Regions from separate parts of the Actinoplanes sp. NPDC089786 genome, predicted to be linked through region 1. Evidence: riboswitches for the same ligand, from Rfam matches in the RefSeq annotation. Region 1 holds a riboswitch; the other holds the start of a gene.
The links. Region 1 has a riboswitch for cobalamin ahead of AB0O15_RS02075 (ribonucleoside-diphosphate reductase subunit alpha). Riboswitches for the same ligand answer to the same signal wherever they lie in the genome.
Positions count from the first base shown of each region.

Region 2: it holds a riboswitch for cobalamin, as region 1 does, so the genes downstream of both, cobN (cobaltochelatase subunit CobN) here and AB0O15_RS02075 (ribonucleoside-diphosphate reductase subunit alpha) in region 1, are expected to answer to the same signal.

Region 1 is NZ_JBFBGU010000001.1:433,871-441,085, forward strand. Features, by position in the region: gene AB0O15_RS02050 (GntR family transcriptional regulator) at 1-618, shown strand, start outside; gene AB0O15_RS02055 (PPOX class F420-dependent oxidoreductase) at 642-1,025, shown strand; gene AB0O15_RS02060 (2-phosphosulfolactate phosphatase) at 1,203-1,910, shown strand; gene AB0O15_RS02065 (M14 family zinc carboxypeptidase) at 2,298-3,692, shown strand; gene AB0O15_RS02070 (Ig-like domain-containing protein) at 3,904-5,034, shown strand; cobalamin riboswitch at 5,133-5,344, shown strand; gene AB0O15_RS02075 (ribonucleoside-diphosphate reductase subunit alpha) at 5,479-7,215, shown strand, end outside.
Region 2 is NZ_JBFBGU010000001.1:1,990,033-1,997,247, reverse strand. Features, by position in the region: gene cobN (cobaltochelatase subunit CobN) at 1-3,489, opposite strand, end outside; cobalamin riboswitch at 3,516-3,648, opposite strand; gene AB0O15_RS09560 (precorrin-3B synthase) at 3,721-4,914, shown strand; gene AB0O15_RS09555 (precorrin-8X methylmutase) at 4,911-5,531, shown strand; gene AB0O15_RS09550 (precorrin-2 C(20)-methyltransferase) at 5,528-7,024, shown strand; gene AB0O15_RS09545 (epoxide hydrolase) at 7,051-7,215, shown strand, end outside.

The sequences.
Region 1 (7,215 bases):
TCGGAGTTGCGCGCGGCGATCCTGCGCGGGGAATACGCCCCCCGCCAGCGGCTGATCGAGAACGAGTTGGCCGAGCGCTTCTCCACGAGCCGCTTCGTGTTACGGAACGCGTTCACGAAGCTGGCCACCGAGGGGCTCGTCGAGCTTCAGCCCAACCGCGGCGCCCGGGTCCGGGAGATCTCCCTCGACGAGGCCATCGAGATCACCGAACTGCGCCGGGCCATCGAGGGGCTGGTCGCCGCCCGCGCCGCCGAGCGGGTCACCGACGAGGAGATCGCCTCGCTGCGCTCACTCGGCCAGGAGATGCAGTCGGCGGTCGGCCGATCGGACATGTTGCGCTATTCCGAGCTCAACGCCCAACTGCATTCCCGGGTACGCGCGATCGCCCGTCACACCTCGGCCAGCCGGATCATCGAGCAGCTGCACGGGCAGATGGTCCGCCACCAGTTCCGGCTCTCCCTGATGCCCGGCCGCCCGTTCACGTCCCTGCCGGAACACCTGGCCATCATCGAGGCCATCGCGTCCCGTGACGCCGCCGGCGCCGAGGAGGCCATGCGCACCCACCTGAGCAGCGTGCTGACGGCGCTGACGACGTTCGCCGCGATGCCGCACGCATGAGATGCACTCTGAAAGGGCCCACCATGATCGACCCGTCCGTACGTCGAGTCCTCGACGGCACCCCGATCGCTCACCTGGCCACCGTCGGGCCCGACGGCTCGCCCCACAGCGTCCCGATCTGGGTGGGCACCCACGACGACCACATCGTGTTCCTGACCGGCCCGGACTCCCGCAAAGCCCGCAACCTGCGCCACGACCCCCGGGTGGCGTTGTCGATCGCGCCGGCGGACGACCCGTTCACGCCGGTGGTCATCCGCGGCCGGGTGGTCGCCTGGCTGGACGGGGACGCGGGCTGGCAGGTCGTCGACCAGCTGGCCATGAAGTACATCGGAGCGCCCTACGCCCGCGACCAGGCTCGCGTCGTGGCCATGATCGAGCCGTCAAAGCAGACCGTCGGCATCGGCTGATCTTGAAATTTTCCACGCGTCCGCCACCCCCACCCCCACCCCCATGGGTGGGCGTGGAATGTAGCGCGCGATTGTGACGAACCGTGGCGTTATCCACAGGCGACCGGACCGACTCCCCCGAGCGATCCCGCCACGGTCCACCCGACCGAGCACGCGCCAGGTGAATAATCCCCAGTCGTGCAAAAGGGAAGAGTCCGTTTCGACTGGGGTCTGACCGGTGGTCGCGCGATCAGCACGGACGCCGACATCGTCGTAGTCGTGGACGTCCTGTCGTTCACCACATCAGTAACCGTCGCGCTGGACGCCGGGATGGTGGTTCTCCCGTACCGCTGGAACGACGAGACCGCCGCACGCTTCGCGCAGGACAAGAACGCGGCGCTGGCTGTGGGGCGGCGCGCGGCCGGCCCGCGCGACTTCAGCTTGTCGCCGGTCACTCTTCGCCAGTGGGGTACGCCCGGAGCACGCGTTGTCCTGCCTTCGCCGAACGGTTCGACGATCGCGCTGACCCTGGGCGCCGGCCACGCGAGGACGGTGGCCGCGTCCTTGCGCAACGCCGGCGCGGTCGCGAGGTGGATCTCCCGGCAGGGCGACGTGACAGTGGCCGTGGTCGCGGGCGGCGAGCACTGGCCGGACGGCACGCTGCGCCCTGCCGTCGAGGATCTCTGGGGCGCCGCCGCCGTCCTGCGTGGCCTCGACCTGACCGACGCCAGCCCGGAGGCGCGCACCGCGGCCGCCGCGCCGTCCGGCGACCTGGCCGGAACCGTCAGCGGCCGCGAGCTGATCGAGGGCGGCTTCCCGGACGACGTGGCGATCGCGGCCGAGTCCGGCCACAGCGACGTCGTGCCCGTGCTGACCGACGGCGAGTTCCACCCGGCCCTGGCGTGATGCATCGAGATGCTCAGAGCAAAGGTCCGAGGTGACGACCGGATCGGCCGCAGCCCGTCCAGGCCAGCGCGCCGACCAAGCCCCGCGGCAACGCGACCAGCCGAGGGGCGACCAGGCACTACGGTCCGTGCCGGCCATCCCGCATGGCGAGACATAGTGACGAGCATCTATCAACCAGATACGGCACGTGATTACCCGGTCACGAAAGGGCGGACGTTTGACCCGGTCGGGGGCTGCCGGGCGTACGGTCCAACGGGTTCGGCGGGATCTTGAGGGGATCACAATCGGACTCGGAGCGGTGTGCCGTCGCGGTTTCCGGCTTGACACGCGGGGCTCGCCGACGTGACCGTCTGGTCTCACGGGCGGACTCTTCGTAAGGATGGGCGGATGATCGACGCCCTCCCGGCCTGGCTCCTCGCCGAACTCACCACGGTTCCCCACTACGAGGCGTTTGCCGGGGTGGACGAGTTGCACGCCGGATTGCGCCGGATCGCCGAGCGCTACCCGGACGTGGCGACGCTCCGGCGCTGTGGCAGCTCACGGCAGGGAGACCCGCTCTGGTGCCTGACCGTGGACCGGCGGCCGGACGAGGCGCCCGGCTCGGTGCCCGAGGCGCTGGCGTTCGGGCTGCCCCACCCCAACGAGCCGATCGGCGGGCTGACCGCGCTGCATCTGGCCGAGCGGCTGTGCGCCGACGCCGGGTTACGGGAGCGGCTGGGCTTCCGGTGGCGGATCGTGGACTGTGCCGATCCGGACGGGCTGCGGCTGAACGAGGGCTGGCTGCGCGGGCCGTTCACCCGGGCGCACTACGCGCGGCACTTCTACCGCCCGGCGGGCCGGGACCAGGTCGAGTGGACGTTCCCGATCAACCACGAGGACGCGTACTTCGACGACCCGATCGCCGAGACGCAGGCGCTGATGCGGCTGATCGACGAGTACCGGCCGGCCCTGGTCGCGTCCCTGCACAACAGCGAGCTGGGCGGCGCGTACTACTGGCTCAGCCGGCCCGAGCCGGCCCTGCACCCGGTGCTCCAGGGAGTGCCGCAACACCTGGGCATCCCGCTCGACCGGGGTGAGCCCGAGGCGCCCGACCTGGTGGTGCTGGACGACGCCATCTACGAGGCGACGGCCCTGGCCAAGGTGTACGAGCGGACCATGGCGCGCGGCGAGCGGTGGGCGATCCGGGGCGGCAGCACCACCTGGTACGCCGACCGCTGGGGCGCCCTGATGCTGGTCAGCGAGCTGCCGTACTGGCACGACCCGCGGGCCGGGGACACCTCGCCGGCCGGCGTCACCTACCGTGACGCGCTGGCCGCGAACGCCGCCGAGCTGATCGACGTGGCCGACCTGCTGACCCGCACCCTGTCCGCCGTGGAGCACAACCTGCTCGCCCCGGACTCGCCGTTCTGGCGCGCCGCCCGGTTCTTCACCCGCTTCCTCGCCGAGGCCGGCCCGGCCCGCAAGGAGCGCAGCCTGCGGCCCACGGCGGACCGGCCGGCCACCGTTGCCGAGGCCACGTCGCTCGCCCTGAACGTGCACGAGTGGCGCCTGCGCTACGGCGGTGTCCTGCTGCGGGCGTTACGCGGCGAGGCGGCGGTGGGCAATGTCCGTGCGGCGGCCCGGTCGGCGCTGGCCGAGATCGAGCAGCGGTACGCGGACTGGCTCGTCGCCGACGCGCGGGCCGCCGAGCTGGCGCCGATCGAGATCCGCCGCCTGGTCGGGTCGCAGTACGCCGCCACGATCGCCGCGGCCGCCCACCTGAGCGGCACGCTGACCGGGTGAGCCGTTGATGGCACGAGTCTGCTGGCGCGCTCGGGCAACCGTCTGGCGGCGATCGGACGTCGCGCCGTGCCCGAAGAGGAAGCCGGGCGTCGCCCCATGATGCCGACTGTCGCCGGCTGCCGGAAAGTTGACTGATCGGCCAGCGCGTCGACTGTGGACGCTGTCCTAAAGTCAGGCGGCGGGACCGACGGCGACGAAGCGGGGGCGCAACGTGAAGGCACGGCGATGGACCGCGGCTACGGCCATGGGTCTGATGGTGGCGGCGGGAACGGCGACCCCGGCCGCGGCGGCCGGCACCCTGGTGTTCGGCACCGGGCTGCTCGAGGGCCAGCTGGTCGGCTCCAAGCAGTACATCTCGCCGACCTACGCCCCGACCGCCGTCCAGGTCGAGCTGCTGATCGACGGCGTGGTCCAGGTGCGCCAGGCGGTGAAGGACGGCCCGCTGCTGCTCCAGCCGGCCGTGGCACAGAACAATCTCGAGGTCTCGGTGACGGTCCGGGCCTACGACGCCCGGGGCGCCGGCGACCAGGCGTCCACCCGGGTCAAGGTCGACACCGATCCGCCGCAGGCGACCTTCTCGCCCGCGCTGACCGACGTCGTGCACGGGCCGACGACGATCACCGCCACGCCGGTCACCGACGATCTGACCGAGGTCGTCCTCTATGACACCGCGGGCAACGTGCTCGGCCGCCGCACCGAGGCGCCGTTCACGATCACCTGGGACGCCACCGGCAAGGACGGCCGGCTGCTGGTCAAGCTGGTCGACAAGGCCGGCAACACCGCGTCGGTGCAGACCCAGTTCCAGGTCGACGACCAGGGCCCGGTGGTCACCTCGATCGAGCCGGCCGAGCGGGCGCTGGTCCGCGGGGCCAACCTGAACACCACGGTCGCGGCGACCGACCTCTCGCTCCCGATCTCGGCCCAGCTCACCGGCGCGGCCGCCCCCGACACGGTTCCGCCCTATTCGGCCACCGTGCCGATCGGCGGCGACGGCGCTCGCGTGCTGACCTGGACGCTGACCGACCGCTGGGGCAACCGGTCGGTGACCCGGCGGATCGTGGTGGTCGACAACACCCTGCCGACGATCTCGATCACCGCGCCGGCGTCCGGCTCGCAGCTCTCCGGCATCTGGACCATCCCGGTGCGGGTGGCCGACCTGAACGGCATCGACCGCGTCGAGATGCGGGTCAACGGCCGGACCAAGGCCATCGACACCACGTCGCCGTTCTCGGTGAAGCTGAACACGCAGATCTACGGCGACACGTTCACCGTGGTCTTCTACGTCTTCGACAAGGCCGGCAACGTCGCGAGCACCAGCCCCCGCACGTACCGCAAGCTCTGAGCGGCGGCCGCCGACCAGCCGGCCGGCCCGGCGGTAAGCCGCCATGAACGACACGCCGCGCCACATGTTGTGTTGTGCTTCCGTCGAGTCCGCCATATATGGTGTTGCTCGCAGCTGGTTCGATCTTCCGTCCGGAGGGTCGAGGCAACAGGGAATCCGGTGTGAATCCGGAACTGCCCCGCAGCGGTGAGCAGGAACGACCGCCGTCATGAAGCACTGGGCTCCGGCCTGGGAAGCGACGGCCACTAGGTGACCCGGCGACGGGTCGTGCCCGCGAGTCCGAAGACCTGCCAGCGCGCCGCGCATGAGTGTGCGCGGCGGTCGAAGGCCGCGTGGGACGGCCGACGCCATCAGCCGGGCCGCGTCTCGCGGGGTTCCCCGGTGGCGTCCTCCTGCGCGTCCGACGGCCTCGGGGTTCGGGCTGAGGAGGGGGACATGACCGGGATGCGGGTTCGCAAACGCAACGGCGACCTGGAGACGGTGGACGTCAACAAGATCGTCAAGGCGGTCGAGCGGTGGGTCGCCGACCTGGACGAGGTGGACCCGCTGCGGGTCGCGACCAAAACCATCAGCGGCCTGTACGACGGCGCGACGACCGCCGAGCTGGACAAGTTGTCGATCCAGACGGCGGCCGAGCTGATCGGCGAGGAGCCGCAGTACTCGAGGCTGGCGGCGCGGCTGCTCACGGCGTACGTCGAGAAGGAAGTTCGTGGTCAGGGTGTGGCGAGCTTCTCCCAGTCGATCCGGTACGCCCACCAGCAGGGCCTGATCAGCGACAAGACGCTGACCTTCGTCACGCTGAACGCCCGCAAGCTGGACGACGCCGTGGACAACGCCGGTGACCTGCGGTTCGAATACTTCGGTGTGCGTACGGTGGCCGACCGCTACCTGCTGCGGCACCCGTCGACGCGGCTGGTGGTCGAGACGCCGCAGTACTGGCTGCTGCGCGTCGCCTGTGGCCTGTCGGAGACGCCGGCCGAGGCGATCGGCTTCTACCGGCTGATGTCCTCGCTGGCCTATCTGCCCAGCTCACCGACCCTGTTCAACTCGGGCACGTCGCACACGCAGATGTCGTCGTGCTTCCTGGTGGACTCGCCGCGCGACGAGCTCGACTCGATCTACGAGCGCTACCAGCAGGTGGCGAAGCTGTCCAAGTTCTCCGGCGGCATCGGCATCTCCTGGTCGCGGGTCCGCGGCCGGGGCGCGCTGATCCGGGGCACCAACGGCAGGTCGATCGGCATCGTCCCGTTCCTCAAGACGCTGGACGCCGGGGTGGCGGCGGTCAATCAGGGCGGCCGCCGCAAGGGCGCGGCCTGCGTCTACCTGGAGCCGTGGCACCCGGACATCGAGGAGTTCCTCGAGCTGCGCGACAACACCGGCGAGGACTCGCGCCGCACCCACAACCTCAACCTGGCCAACTGGATCCCGGACGAGTTCATGCGCCGCGTCGAGGCCGATGGCGAATGGTCGCTGATCGACCCGTCGGACGCGCCGGAGCTGCCGGACCTGTTCGGCGAGGCGTTCGACGAGGCCTACCGCGCCGCGGAGAAGAAGGCCGTCAAAACCGTCAAGGCCCGCGACCTGTACGGCCGGATGATGCGCACCCTGGCCCAGACCGGCAACGGCTGGATGACCTTCAAGGACCGCTCGAACCGCCTGTCCAACCAGACCGGCGCCCCGGGCAACACCATCCACCTGTCCAACCTGTGCACCGAGATCCTCGAGGTCAACTCCGACGCCGAGACCGCCGTGTGCAACCTCGGCTCGATCAACCTGGGCGCCCACGTGACCGCCGGCGGCGTCGACTGGGAGCGGCTGCGTGACACGGTCCGCACCGCGGTGGTGTTCCTGGACCGGGTCATCGACATCAACTACTACCCGTCGGATCAGGCGGCGGCGTCGAACCCGCGCTGGCGTCCGATCGGCCTGGGGCTGATGGGTCTGCAGGACGCGTTCTTCACGCTGCGGCTGCCGTTCGACTCGGCCGAGGCGAAGGAGTTGTCGACGCGCGTACAGGAGGAGATCTTCCTGACCGCCCTGGAGTCCTCGACCGCGCTGTCCGAGCGGTTCGGCCCCCACCCGGCCTTCGATGAGACCCGGGCCGCGAAGGGCGACCTGCACCACGAGCTGTGGGGCGCGCCGGCGACGCAGACCGAGCGATGGACGGCACTGAAGGCCCGG
Region 2 (7,215 bases), 1.6 Mb from region 1:
CGTCTCGGGGTCGGGCGAGTCCCACAGCTTGCGGTCGGCCGCCTCGAGCAGGCGCTCGGTGATGCCGTGCAGAGCCCAGGGGTTCGACTTGGTCATGAACGCCTGGTTCTCGGGGTCGAGCACGTAGGACGCGGCGAGTTGCTCGTACATCCAGTCGGCCACCACGCCGGCCGTCGCGTCGTACCCGAAGAGGTAGTCGACCGTCGCGGCCAGCTCGAACGCGCCCTTGTAGCCGTGCCGTCGCATCGCCGCGATCCACCGCGGGTTGACCACGCGGGCGCGGAAGATGCGCGCGGTCTCCTCGGTCAGGCTGCGGGTTCGTGTCGCGTCGGGGTTGGTGGAGTCGCCGATGTACGCCGCGGGCGCCCGCCCGGTCAGCGCGCGGACCGTGGCGATCATGCCGCCGTGGTACTGGAAGTAGTCGTCCGAGTCGGCGATGTCGTGTTCGCGGGTGTCGATGTTCTTGGCGGCCACCTCGATGCGCCGGTACGCCGACTCCATGTCCGGTCGCGCCGGCACCCCGTCGAGGTCCCGCCCGTACGCGAACCCGCCCCACACCGCGTAGACCTCGGCGAGGTCGGCGTCGTCGCGCCAGTTGCGGCTGTCGATCAGCGGCAGGATGCCGGCGCCGTACGCGCCCGGCCGCGACCCGAAGATCCGCGTGGTGGCCCGCCGCCAGTCGCCGTGCTGTTCCCGGTCGGCGACCGCATGCGCGCGGACGAAGTTCTGGTCATGAGGCTCGTCCAGCTCGGCGACCAGCTTGACCGCGTCGTCGAGCAACGCCACCACATGGGGGAACGCGTCGCGGAAGAAGCCGGAGATGCGGACCGTCACGTCGATGCGGGGGCGGCCCAGCTCGCCGAGCGTGATCGGCTCGATGCCGGTGACGCGGCGGGACGCCTGGTCCCACAGCGGGCGGACGCCGAGCAGCGCCAGGATCTCGGCGATGTCGTCGCCGGCCGTACGCATCGCGCTGGTCCCCCAGGCCGACAGGCCCACCGACCTCGGCCAGTCCCCGTAGTCCTGGCGGTAGCGGGCGAGCAGCGAGTCGGCCATCGCCTGCCCGGTCTCCCAGGCCAGCGTGCTGGGGATGGCCTTGGGGTCGACCGAGTAGAAGTTGCGGCCGGTCGGCAGCACGTTGATCAGGCCGCGCAGCGGTGACCCGCTCGGCCCGGCCGGGACGTAGCCGCCGGACAGCGCGTGCAGCGTGTGGGTGATCTCGTCGGTGGTCCGCGCGAGCCGCGGCACGATCTCGGCGGCGGCGAACTCCAGCACCCCCTGAACCTGCTCGTCGTCGGTGAACCCGGCCGCCGAGGCCGGCCAGCCCGCGTCCTCCATGGCCTGTACCAGCGCCTTGGCCTGCGCCTCGACGCGGTCGACCTCGTGGGTGGGCGCGTCCTCGGCCAGCCCGAGGGCCTCGCGCAGGCCGGGCAGCGCGGCGACCTTACTGGCCCACATCTGCCGGGCGCGCAGCATCGCCAGCACCAGGTTGACGCGGGCCTCGCCGGCCGGCGCCGCGCCCAGCACGTGCAGGCCGTCGCGGATCTGCACGTCCTTGACCTCGCAAAGCCATCCGTCGACGTGCAGGATGAACTCGTCGAACTCCTCGTCGCCGGGCCGGTCGGACAGGCCGAGGTCGTGGTCGAGGCGGGCGGCCTGGATCAGCGTCCAGATCTGGGCCCGGATCGCGGGCAGTTTCGCCGGGTCGAGCGCGGCGATGTTGGCGTGCTCGTCGAGCAGTTGCTCGAGGCGGGCGATGTCGCCGTACGACTCGGCCCGCGCCATCGGCGGGATCAGGTGATCGATCAGCGTGGCGTGGGCCCGGCGCTTGGCCTGGGTGCCCTCGCCGGGGTCGTTGACCAGGAACGGGTAGATCAGCGGAAGGTCGCCGAGCGCGGCGTCGGTGCCGTCGGCCGCCGACATGCCGACGTTCTTGCCGGGCAGCCACTCGAGGTTGCCGTGCTTGCCGACATGCACGACCGCGTCGGCGCGGAACTCGTCGGCCACCCAGCGGTAGGCCGCCAGGTAGTGGTGGCTGGGCGGCAGGTCGGGGTCGTGGTAGATGGCCACCGGGTTGGCGCCGAAACCACGGGGCGGCTGGACCATCACGACAACGTTCTCGTCACGGAGCGCGGCGAGCACGATGTCGCCCTGGTCGACGTAGAGCTCGCCCGGTGGCGGGCCCCAGTGTTCCGTCATGGCGGCGCGCAGTTCCGACGGCAACGTGGCGAACCACCGAGCGTACTTCTCGCCGTTGATCCGCACCGGGTTGCCGGCCAGCTGCTCCTCGGTGAGCCAGTCGGGGTCCTGCCCGCCGGCCGCGATCAGCGTGTGGATCAGGCCGTCGCCGTCGTACTGGTCGAACCCGCCGACGCGGTAGCCGGCGTCGCGCAGCGCGGCGAGCAGCCGGACCGTGGACTGCGGCGTGTCGAGACCGACGGCGTTACCGATGCGTGAGTGCTTGGTCGGGTAGGCCGACAGCATGAGCACGACGCGCCGCTCGGCCGGCGGGATGTGTCGCAGCCGGGCGTGCCGGAACGCGATGCCGGCCACCCGGGCGGCGCGTTCCGGGTCGGCCACGTAGATCGACAGGCCGTCGGGGTCGATCTCCTTGAACGAGAACGGCACCGTGATGATCCGGCCGTCGAACTCGGGGATCGCCACCTGGGTGGCCGCGTCGAGCGGGGACAGCCCGTCATCGCTCGCCGCCCACGTGGCCCGGCTGCTGGTCAGGCAGAGCGCCTGGAGGATCGGCACGTCGAGCTCGGCGAGCACGCCGACATCCCACGCCTCGTCGTCACCGCCGGCGCCGGCCGTGGCGGGCTGGGTTCCGCCGGCCGCGAGCACGGTCACCACCAGGGCGTCCGCCCGTCGCAGCTCGGTGAGCAGCTCGGGGCCGATGCGCCGGAGGGAGGCGGTGAAGATGGGCAGCGGCGTCGCACCCTGCGCCTCGATGGCCTGGCACAGCGCCTCGACGAACGCGGTGTTCCCGGCCATGTGGTGGGCGCGGTAGTAGAGGATCGCCACGGTCGGGCCGGTCGCGGGGGCCGCCACGCGTTCGAGGACACCCCAGTCGGGCGCCTCGGCCGCGGGCGCGAAGCCGTGGCCGGTGAGCAGGATCGTGTCGGAGAGGAAGTCGTGCAGGGACGCGAGGTTCGCCGCGCCGCCGTACGCGAGATAGCCGTGTGCCTCGGCGGCCACCCCGGCCGGGACGGTGGACAGCTTCATCAGCTCGGCGTCGGGCGCCTGCTCGCCACCGAGCACCACGACCGGGACCTGGCCGGCCAGCAGCGCGTCGAGGCCCTCGGGCCAGGCTCGGCGGCCGCCGAGCAGGCGCACGACGACCAGATCGACGCCTTCCAGCAGCGCGGGGAGCTCGTCGGCCCCGGTGCGTGCGGGGTTGGCCGGCCGGTAGGCGGCGCCGCTGGCCCGGGCGCTCAGAAGGTCGGTGTCAGAGGTCGACAGCAGGAGAAACACGCGCGCTCCCATCCGGGGTCCGCGCCCCGGGGTCGAAGGGTTGACGACACATTCGTGGAGTTCCTGGCTCGTGACAGTGGCGGGACCGCGCCGGAATCGCACCGGCTTCCTCCACGAACCTTCGCCGCTCGTGGCCTTCCACCCTTCCGGTCCGCGATCAGCGCCGTCAAGCGGCCCCGGCCGATGTGACGCTGCTGACGCAGGCTTACATCAGCGTCTGCTGGGCTGGGTAGTGTCCGGCCCGTGAGTTCTCCTTCGGTCCGGCACTCGGACGTCGACGCCTGTCCCGGCGCGCTGCGGTTGCACGCCGCGGCCGACGGGCCGCTGGCACGCGTCCGGCTGCCCGGCGGCCTGCTCACCGGCGCACAGGTGGCAACGCTCGCGACCATCGCGCGCCGCTGGGGTGACGACCACCTCGAGATCACTTCCCGGGCCAACGCCCAGCTCCGTGCCCTCGTCGAGGCCCCGGCCCAGGCGCTGGCCGAGGCGCTGCGGGGGTGCGGCCTGCTGCCGTCCGAAACCCATGAGCTGGTACGCAACATCGCCGCCGTTCCCACCGCCGGCGGGTGGGAGGTCCGCCCGCTGGTCCGCGCCCTCGACCGGGCGGTGTGTGCCGAGCCCGGCCTGGCCGGCCTGCCCGGGCGCTTCCTGTTCGCGGTCGGCCCGGCGCCGGCCGCCGCCGATCTGGCCGCCGTCGAGACGGCCGAGGGCGCGGCGATCCTGTTCGCCGGGCGCGACGAGGGCCTGCGGGTGCCCGTCGACGCGGTGGTCGCGGCGCTGACCGCCGGGGCGTACTCCTTCCTCGAGGTGCGGGCCGAGCGGTCCGTCCCGGCCTGGCGCCTGCGCGAGCTGGCCGACGGCCCGGCCGAGGTCGCCACACGCACAGCGACCCGCCTGGGCGTCGCGCTGAACCCGTCGAGCGCGGTGACGCCACCGGTCGCGACCGAGCCGATCGGCGTCGTCGAGCAGGCCGACGGGCGGTTCGCCGCGGCCGCGCTGGCCCCGCTCGGCCTGCTCCACCAGACTCAGCTCGCGGTGCTGGCCGAGGCCGGTGACCTGACCGTGACGCCGTGGCGTGGCGTGGTCGTCCTCGATCAGGGCCGCGACGACGCCGAGCGGTGGCTGCGTGACCTGGCCGGTGTGGGTCTCGAGGTGGCGCCCGGGTCGCGATGGTCCGGGGTGACCGCCTGCGCCGGGCGACCGGGGTGCGCGAAGGCGCTGGCCGACGTGCGACATGACGCCGACGCGGCCACGACCTTCGGCGAAGGCCTGCCGGTGCACTGGATCGGCTGCGCGCGCGGCTGCGGCAGCCCGGCGGGAGTGCATGTCCGGGTCGAGGCGACCGGGGACGGTTACACGGTGACCGGGCCGCAGGGAAGCGGCACGGCACCCGTGAGCGGCGTGGGCGCGCTGGTCACGAGGGCGAGGAGGGCGTGATGGAATACGAGCGCGACGGCGCGGAGATCTATCGGCGGTCGTTCGCGACCATCCGCGCGGAGGCCGACCTCGGCGGGCTGCCCGCCGACCTGGCGCCGGTCGTGGTGCGGATGATCCACGCCTGCGGCATGGTCGACCTGGTGCCCGACGTGGGCTGGAGCAACGGCCTGGCCACGGCCGCCCGCAAGGCGTTGCAGGACGGCGCGCCGATCCTCTGCGACGCCGAGATGGTCGCGTCCGGCGTGACGCGCGGTCGTCTTCCCGCGAACAACGACGTGGTGTGCACCCTGCGCGACCCGGCCGTTCCCGGGCTCGCCCAGCGGCTGGGCACCACGCGCAGCGCCGCGGCGATGGATCTGTGGGGCGACCGGCTCGACGGCGCGGTGGTGGCGATCGGGAACGCGCCGACCGCTCTGTTCCGGTTACTCGAGATGGTGGCGGCCGGCGCGCCCCGGCCGGCGGCGGTGCTGGGCATCCCGGTCGGCTTCATCGGCGCGGCCGAGTCGAAGGACGCGCTGGCCGCGTCCGGGTTGGAGTTCCTGGTGGTGCGTGGGCGGCGGGGCGGCAGCGCGATCACGGCGGCGGCGGTCAACGCGCTGGCCTCGGAGCGGGAATGAGCGGCCGGCTGTACGGCGTCGGGCTGGGCCCCGGCGACCCGGAACTGGTGACGGTCAAGGCCGCCCGGCTGATCACGGCGGCCGGGGTGGTGGCCTATCACGCCGCGCGCCACGGGCGCAGCAACGCGCGCGCGATCGCCGAGCCCTACCTCCGGCCCGGGCAGATCGAGGAGGCGCTGATCTACCCGGTCACCACCGAGACGACCGACCATCCCGGCGGTTATCAGGGCGCGATCGACGAGTTCTACGCCGAGAGCGCCGAGCGGCTCGCGGTCCATCTTGAGGCCGGACGCGATGTCGTGGTGCTGGCCGAGGGCGATCCGTTCTTCTACGGGTCCTACATGCACATGCACAAACGGCTGGCTGACCGCTTCGAGACGGTGGTGGTGCCGGGTGTGACGTCGGTCAGCGCGGCGGCGGCGGTGCTCGGGCGGCCGCTGGTGGAACGCGACGAGGTGCTGACCGTGCTGCCTGGGACGCTGCCGCCCGACGTGCTGGCGGCCCGGCTGGCCGAGACCGACTCGGCGGCGGTGATGAAGCTCGGGCGGACCTTCGGTGGTGTGCGCGAGGCGCTGGAGAGGGCCGGGCGGCTGGACGAGGCCTGGTATGTGGAACGGGCCACGACCGACCGCGAGCGCACCGGCCGGGTGGCCGATGTGGATCCTGATTCGGTTCCGTATTTCTCCCTGGCGCTGGTGCCGAGCCGCGACCCGTCGAACCGCGTCAAGGCCACCCGGGACATCGGCGGTGTCACGGTCGTCGGGCTGGGACCGGGCAGCCGCGACTGGCTGACGCCCGAGGCGCGGGCCGCCCTGGCGGAGGCCGACGACGTGGTGGGTTACGTGACCTACGTCGACCGGGTGCCCCATGTTCCCGGGCAGCAGCGGCACGCGTCGGACAACCGGGTCGAGGCCGAGCGGGCGGCGTTCGCGCTCGACCTGGCCAAACGCGGGCGGCGCGTGGCGGTGGTGTCCTCGGGCGACCCGGGCGTGTTCGCGATGGCGGCCGCGGTGCTGGAGACGGCCGACGATCCGCAGTGGAAGGACGTGCCGATCCGGATCGTGCCCGGCCTGACCGCGGCGCAGGCGGTGGCGAGCCGGGTCGGTGCGCCGCTGGGCCACGACTTCTGTGTCGTCTCGCTGTCCGACCGGTTGAAGTCGTGGGAGGTGATCGCCGAGCGGCTGACCGCGGCCACCCGCGCCGACCTGGTGATCGCGATCTACAACCCGGCGTCACGCACCCGGGTCACCCAGCTGGCCGAGGCGCGCCGGCTGCTGCTGGCCGAGCGCGATCCCGAGACGGTCGTGGTGGTCGGCCGGGACGTCGGCGGGCCCGACGAGACCGTCCGGGTCACCACGCTCGGAGAGCTTGATCCGGCCACGGTGGACATGCGCTGCCTGCTGATCGTCGGGTCGAGCCGGACCCGCGCGGTGAGCCGGGCCGATGGTGGCACGTTCGTCTACACGCCGCGCACCTATCCGGACAGGAACTGACCGCAATGGCTCCTAGCGTCGGTGGCATGACACCTTTCCGCATCGAGATCCCGCAGACCGACCTCGACGACCTGCACGATCGCCTCGCCCGTACGAGGTGGACGCCCCAGTTGCCCGGCGACGACTGGCGGCGAGGCGTGCCGGCGGACTATCTGCGGGAGGTGGCCGGCTACTGGCGCGACGGTTTCGAC